Regions from separate parts of the Synechococcus sp. SYN20 genome, predicted to be linked through region 2. Evidence: predicted binding sites of a transcription regulator. Region 2 holds the regulator's gene; the other holds the start of a gene.
What was found. The regulator HrcA, encoded in region 2, represses chaperone genes, less so after heat shock. The targets are predictions, from matches to a motif close to TTAGCACTCNNNNNNNNNGAGTGCTAA.
Positions count from the first base shown of each region.

Region 1 (3,412 bases), 300 kb from region 2:
TTCACGCCAGCATTTTCAGCGATGCGCATCAGGGGAGCAGTCAGCGCTGAGGCCACAATGTTGGCACCGATCAACTCTTCGCCGGAAAGGTTGGCGGCTGCCCACTCTTCCAAGATTGGTGCCATATGAGCCAAGGTTGTACCGCCACCAGGAACGATGCCCTCCTCAACAGCTGCCTTTGTGGCGTTGATGGCATCTTCCAAACGAAGTTTCTTGTCCTTCATCTCTGTTTCGGTTGCTGCTCCCACCTTCACAACAGCAACGCCACCGGCCAACTTGGCTAAGCGCTCTTGGAGCTTCTCCTTGTCGTAGGTGGAGTCGGTCTCGTCCATCTGCTTCTTGATCTGCTCGCAACGCGTTTTCACAGCCACCTCATTGCCTTCGGCAACAATCGTGGTGGTGTCTTTGTTGATGGTCACGCGGCGGGCAGTGCCCAACATCTCCAGCTTGGCGTTTTCAAGCTTCAGACCTTGGTCTTCCGTAATCAACTGGCCGTTGGTCAACACCGCCATGTCTTCGATCATCGCTTTGCGACGATCACCGAAACCAGGAGCCTTCACTGCAGCCACATTGAGTACGCCGCGCAAGCGGTTCACCACCAAGGTGGCAAGAGCTTCTTTCTCAATGTCCTCAGCGATAATCAGGAGAGGCTTACCAGTGCGAGCAATTTGCTCAAGGACAGGTACCAAGTCTTGTACCAAGCCGATCTTCTTATCAGTTAAGAGGATGTAGGGCTCGTCCAGAACCGCTTCCATCCGCTCAGTATCTGTTGCGAAGTAAGGGGAGATATAACCCTTATCGAAACGCATACCCTCGGTGACCTCAAGCTCGGTCTCCATAGATTTCCCTTCTTCAAGAGAAATCACACCTTCTTTACCAACTTTATCCATGGCGTCGGCAATCATTTTGCCAACTTCTTCGTCGTTACCAGCAGAGATCGTGCCAACCTGAGCGATGGCATTGCTGTCTGCAATCGGCTTAGCGTTTTCTTGGATCTTTCCAACCAAGAAATCGGAAGCCTTATCAATACCCTTCTTCAGAGTGATTGCGTTGGCGCCGGCTGCCACGTTACGAAGGCCAGCTTTCACCATGGCATGAGCCAAAACGGTGGCTGTTGTGGTGCCATCACCAGCAGCATCGTTGGTTTTGGATGCGGCCTGACGAATGAGTGCAACACCGGTGTTTTCGATGTGATCCTCAAGCTCGATCTCTTTGGCAATCGTGACTCCATCATTAATGATCTGAGGAGCGCCAAATTTCTTCTCAAGAACCACATTGCGGCCTTTAGGACCGAGGGTCACTGCTACAGCTTCGGTGAGAATGTCGATGCCTTTTTCGAGAGCACGGCGAGCATTCTCGCTATAAATAATTCGCTTAGCCATAGGAGGCGATTAAAAAAGTTAAGAGGAAAATTCAGTCGTTTCTGAGATAAATCTCAGAGGAAATTGTGGTTAGCCCACAACAGCGAGAATGTCTTTCTCAGACAAAAGCACGTACTCATCGCTACCAAGCTTGATGTCTGTACCGGCGTACTTGCTGTACAGAACCTTGTCGCCGATTCCGACTTCAGGAGCCTGACGACTTCCATCGTCGTTGGACTTACCAGGACCAACCTGGACGACTTCGCCAACTTGGGGCTTTTCTTTGGCTGTATCTGGAAGAAGGATGCCGCCTGCAGTCTTTTCCTCGGATTCAGAGATTTTTACGAAGACGCGATCTCCAAGAGGCTTAACGGTGGAAACGCTGAGGGAAACAGCTGCCATGAGTATTTGAAGAGCAAGAACAGGGCGCTCGGCGCCGCACAAACGATGCGAGTTAGCACTCGAGGTCGTTGAGTGCCAAAGCTAGGTCCGTTGGTGGGCGAAGCACCAGCCGTGACGTGTGCGGGTGACCGAACAGACGTTTGACTTCAAGACGGTGGTAAGGTTCTGCCGCTCAGGAAGGGTTCGTCCTGTTGCGCGTCCCTCTCTCTTCTCCTTACTTATGGCCGCTGCTGCTCCCGCCTCCACCGGTTCCAAGGGCGTTGTCCGTCAGGTAATCGGACCGGTTCTGGACGTGGAATTCCCAGCCGGCAAGCTTCCAAAAATTCTGAATGCATTGCGGATCGAAGGCACTAACCCTGCTGGAGAAACGATTGGCTTAACCGCCGAAGTTCAGCAACTCCTCGGCGATCACAGAGTTCGTGCGGTGGCCATGAGTGGCACCGATGGTCTCGTGCGCGGAATGGAAGCCCTCGATACAGGCTCACCGATCTCAGTTCCAGTTGGCGAAGCCACCTTGGGCCGAATTTTCAACGTGCTCGGTGAACCAGTTGATGAGCAAGGCCCCGTCAAAACAGATCTCACTGCACCGATTCACCGAGAAGCTCCAAAGCTCACTGAGCTAGAGACAAAGCCCAAAGTGTTCGAAACGGGCATCAAGGTGATTGATCTCTTGGCTCCGTATCGCGAGGGAGGAAAAATTGGCCTCTTCGGCGGTGCTGGAGTTGGCAAAACCGTGTTGATTCAGGAGCTGATCAATAACATCGCTAAAGAGCATGGGGGCGTGTCCGTCTTCGGCGGCGTGGGAGAGCGCACCCGTGAGGGGAATGATCTTTACGAAGAATTCAAAGAGTCAGGCGTGATCAATGCCGATGATCTCTCGAAGTCCAAAGTGGCCCTCTGTTACGGGCAGATGAATGAGCCCCCTGGCGCACGCATGCGCGTGGGTCTCTCAGCGTTAACCATGGCCGAGCACTTCCGCGATGTGAACAAGCAGGACGTTCTGCTGTTCGTGGATAACATCTTCCGCTTCGTCCAAGCCGGATCTGAGGTTTCTGCTCTGCTGGGCCGCATGCCATCAGCTGTTGGCTACCAGCCCACTCTGGGAACCGACGTGGGAACACTCCAAGAGAGAGTTGCTTCCACACTGGAAGGATCGATCACGTCGATTCAGGCCGTCTATGTCCCCGCTGACGACCTAACGGACCCAGCTCCAGCGACGACCTTTGCTCACCTTGATGCCACCACGGTGTTGAACAGGGCATTGGCTTCCAAAGGCATCTATCCAGCTGTGGATCCCCTCGATTCCACAAGCACCATGCTGCAACCAGCAGTGGTGGGTGACGAGCACTACCGAACTGCACGCGCTGTTCAATCAACGCTTCAGCGTTACAAAGAACTTCAAGACATCATCGCCATTCTTGGTTTAGATGAACTGTCTGAAGATGACCGCCAGACAGTAGACCGGGCTCGCAAAATCGAGAAATTCCTGTCTCAGCCCTTCTTTGTTGCTCAAATCTTCACCGGTATGCCTGGCAAGTACGTGAAGCTTGAGGACACCATCAGCGGCTTCAATCAAATTCTCGCCGGCGAACTCGACAGCCTTCCAGAGCAGTCCTTCTATCTGGTCGGTAACATCGACGAAGTCAAAG
Region 1 is NZ_CP047959.1:2,163,561-2,166,972, forward strand. It holds gene groL (chaperonin GroEL) at 1-1,382, opposite strand, end outside; gene groES (co-chaperone GroES) at 1,452-1,763, opposite strand; gene atpD (F0F1 ATP synthase subunit beta) at 1,984-3,412, shown strand, end outside.
Region 1: a site for HrcA is predicted at 1,816-1,842, ahead of groES (co-chaperone GroES). Genes of this name have one in related genera too.

Region 2 (3,412 bases):
CGTGACACCGGTGCCACCGCTTGGGCATAGGCAGGCATGCGCACAGGATCAGAGAGCCAATGCAAACTGAGCGATGCATCGTTCGGGACGAACCGAGCGGCTCGTGGCAACACCAGCGCTTGGCCAACAATTTTCAGAGGGCTCTGCTGTGCCATCGCCCACCACAAGCCCAATGCGGTGGTGAGCAGCACTAGCACCGCTGCAGCGACAGCTAAAAGGAAGGAACGCGCCTTCATGAAGCAGCAGGCGTGGGACTGGCCTCATCTTTATTCATGATGAATCCCATGACATCCTCTTCGCCCCAATCCATCAGCGCCAGAGACCTTCACGAGTGGCTGTCGAGCGGCAGCGCCCTTCAGCTCGTTGATGTTCGCGAGCACTCCGAACTGGAGATCGCGTCCTTCCCCGGACAGGTGGAACATCTACCGCTGAGTGAATCCAATCTCTGGCTTTCCGATCTGCCCGCAAGGCTGACAACCAACAAACCCATCGTGGTGATTTGTCATGCCGGGATCCGCAGCAGAAACTTTGGCTGCTGGCTCTTAGAGCAAGGGCCGGATTACGACGTCTGGAACTTAGAAGGTGGCATTCATGCCTGGAGTGTGGAAGTCGATCCGAGCGTTCCTCGTTACTGAGCAGCGGTTCATGACAACGCCACCAATCCAAGAGAAAACCTCCGTACGATTGATGAGCTGATTGTGTGCCTGTGCAGCCGCTGCCCCGCCGACAACAGGAGGTGCTCAAGGCCACGGTGCATCACTACGTTGACACGATTGAGCCAGTAGGGAGCAGAACCCTCGTTCAGAGGTTTGATCTGCAAGCCAGTGCTGCCACGGTGCGTTCAGCCATGGGGGCTCTAGAGCAGCGAGGTCTACTGACCCAACCACATACGTCTGCAGGACGGGTACCAAGCCCCAGTGGATACCGGCATTACGTGGATTGCCTTCTCCCCAGGCCCGGAACGATCGCCCAGCATCTCGATCAGGAATTAACCCAGCTCAGCCTTCGCTGGGCGGCTCTTGATGATTTGCTCCAAAACATGGCAAGACGGCTCACCGATTTCACGGGACTGATGAGCCTGATCACGCACCCCACCCAGAGGCAACCCGCGCTGGAAGCCATCCGACTGGTTCGCAGCGAAGAGCGCTTGCTGGTGATGTTGGTGGAGAATTCCAGCCAAGCCAGTCACCTCAACCTGCGGCTACCCCACGGCAGTGAACATCAAATTGAAGCGATGGATCAGTGGGCGCGCCGGCAGCTCGACAGCAATGGCAGTTTGAATTGGAATTCACTCCCAAGGGAACTGCAGGCCTGCGGCAAGGCTCTCCGCGATGCCATTCAAAGTCATCAGACCTTGCAGACCTCTCAAGAGACCAAGGCCTTGTTTCATGGAGTGTCTCGGCTCGTTGCCGAGCCTGAATTCAGCCAAAGCGCCAAGGTCAGACCACTCCTGGAACTGATGGATCAAAGCCCCGCATCCCTGACCCTCTCCGCTCCCGGTCCTGGATATGGCGTGTGGATTGGCCAAGAACATCCCGAGCAAGCCCTTCACCACTGCTCAGTGGTCCAAGCCTCCTACACAAGCGCCACTGACGGAGTGGGATACGTGGCGCTTGTGGGTCCAATGCGCATGGCCTACGCCACAGCCCTTGCTGCTGTAAAGAGTGCGGCTCATCATCTCGACCATCTCCTGAACTGACATGCCGTCCAAAGGGAGAACAGCGAAAACACGCCTCGCCATCCTCATCGGACTGAGTGTGGGAGGGGCATTAATTGCTATCTGGAGCGGTGTCAACCTGACCCAGCAACAGGATCGGCTTGACCTCCAACCCACCAACACTGTTGCTCCAAACGATGCAGCCCAGAACGTTTCCAGTGAGAACCTTGATTCACTGCTCGACGAAGAACCCCGCCCTTGGTTGCTGGCACAATCGCTTCCCCTGAAAGGACCCTCTGGACATATTGGAGAGCGCTTTGCCCTGGGAATCGACACGGTTTTACGGGACTTAAATAACCGCGGTGGCATTGCCGGACGACCCGTCAAAATCTGGCGGATTGATGATGGCTATGAGCCAGAAAACACCCTGAGAAATAGCCGCTTATTTGCGGCCGAACCCGAAGTTTTGGCCCTATTCGGCTTTTTTGGCACCCCCACGAGCAAGGCCGCCCTACCAATCGCCAAGAAAGCAGGACTCACACTCGTTGCACCTCTAACAGGCGCTAGCTCCCTGAGAACCAAGGGTCAGATCGGGGTTTTACATTTCCGAGCAAGTTATGCGGAGGAAGCCCGGCGAATCGTTGATCACCTCGTTAACGACGGCTTCGTGAGAATTGCCGTGGCGTATCAGAACGACGCCTATGGGAAAGACGTGCTTGCCAGCACAGTGGAGGCTTTGCAGACCCACGATCTCCGCGCTGTCAGCACGGCTGCTCTTCCACGAAACTCAACGGAAACAAAGCAAGCCTCCAAGACGATCGTCAAATCGAAGCCTGATGCCCTCATCGTGATCTCGCTCAGCAAAACGATGGCCTCGCTCGTGAACAACGTGCATCGAAATGGCAGCCGTCCGCAATTAATGACGATCTCTCCAACAGGAACGAAAGCGCTGTTTCGGGATCTGCCTCAAGCAGCAGCATTTGGCGTAGGAGTCACGCAAGTGGTGCCGTTCCCATGGGATGCACGACACCCTGATGTTGCAAGCTATCAACGACTCTTACGTCAACAACAACAAAATGTTGAGGTTGAAGTTGAAGTTGACTTCGATTTCTATAGCCTCGAAGGCTTCATGGCCGCACAATGGCTCGTCCAGGCGATGGAAACGGTCGCTCCAGAGATCACCCGCGACCGCCTGATGAATGAACTTAAGCGCACCACTCCTAAGCTCCATCGCAGCATTGATTTGGTGTTCCTTGGCAGTGATCCCTGGGAACCTTGAACGAAAATAGTTAAATCAATAACCAGCTGGCTGCTGATAGCAACACCATCACGAGAAGGGAGATCGGAGGCCAGGATTGCTCGTAGATGTGAATACGGTTCAAAATCAAGTTTCGGCGATCACCCTGCTCTAGACTCGCCCTTCTTTTAAGACTTTCAAGATAAAGAACCAACGCAAAACTAACAATCGAAAGAAGGTAAGCAATGGCATAAACAGAGTCTAAGAATGACAGATAAGGAAGATTCGGCAGTTCCGATCGATAGCCATCCTGCAAAAAGATCAATGTCAACAGAACCGCAATCGGGATCTCGACGCGAAACTCAGTGAGCACCCTCGTGATCAACACAATTGAGGCCATAACGACGACCAAGGGCTGAATCAATGTCCAAAAAGCAGACCAAGAAGACCGCTGATACGAGACATCAAAAATAAGCTGGCTGTATTCCTCATCCACAGCGCTAACTCCAAGACCGGAG
Region 2 is NZ_CP047959.1:2,462,218-2,465,629, forward strand. It holds gene SynSYN20_RS13050 (DUF3352 domain-containing protein) at 1-236, opposite strand, end outside; gene SynSYN20_RS13055 (rhodanese-like domain-containing protein) at 285-635, shown strand; gene hrcA (heat-inducible transcriptional repressor HrcA) at 707-1,699, shown strand; gene SynSYN20_RS13065 (ABC transporter substrate-binding protein) at 1,701-2,936, shown strand; gene SynSYN20_RS13070 (hypothetical protein) at 2,947-3,412, opposite strand, start outside.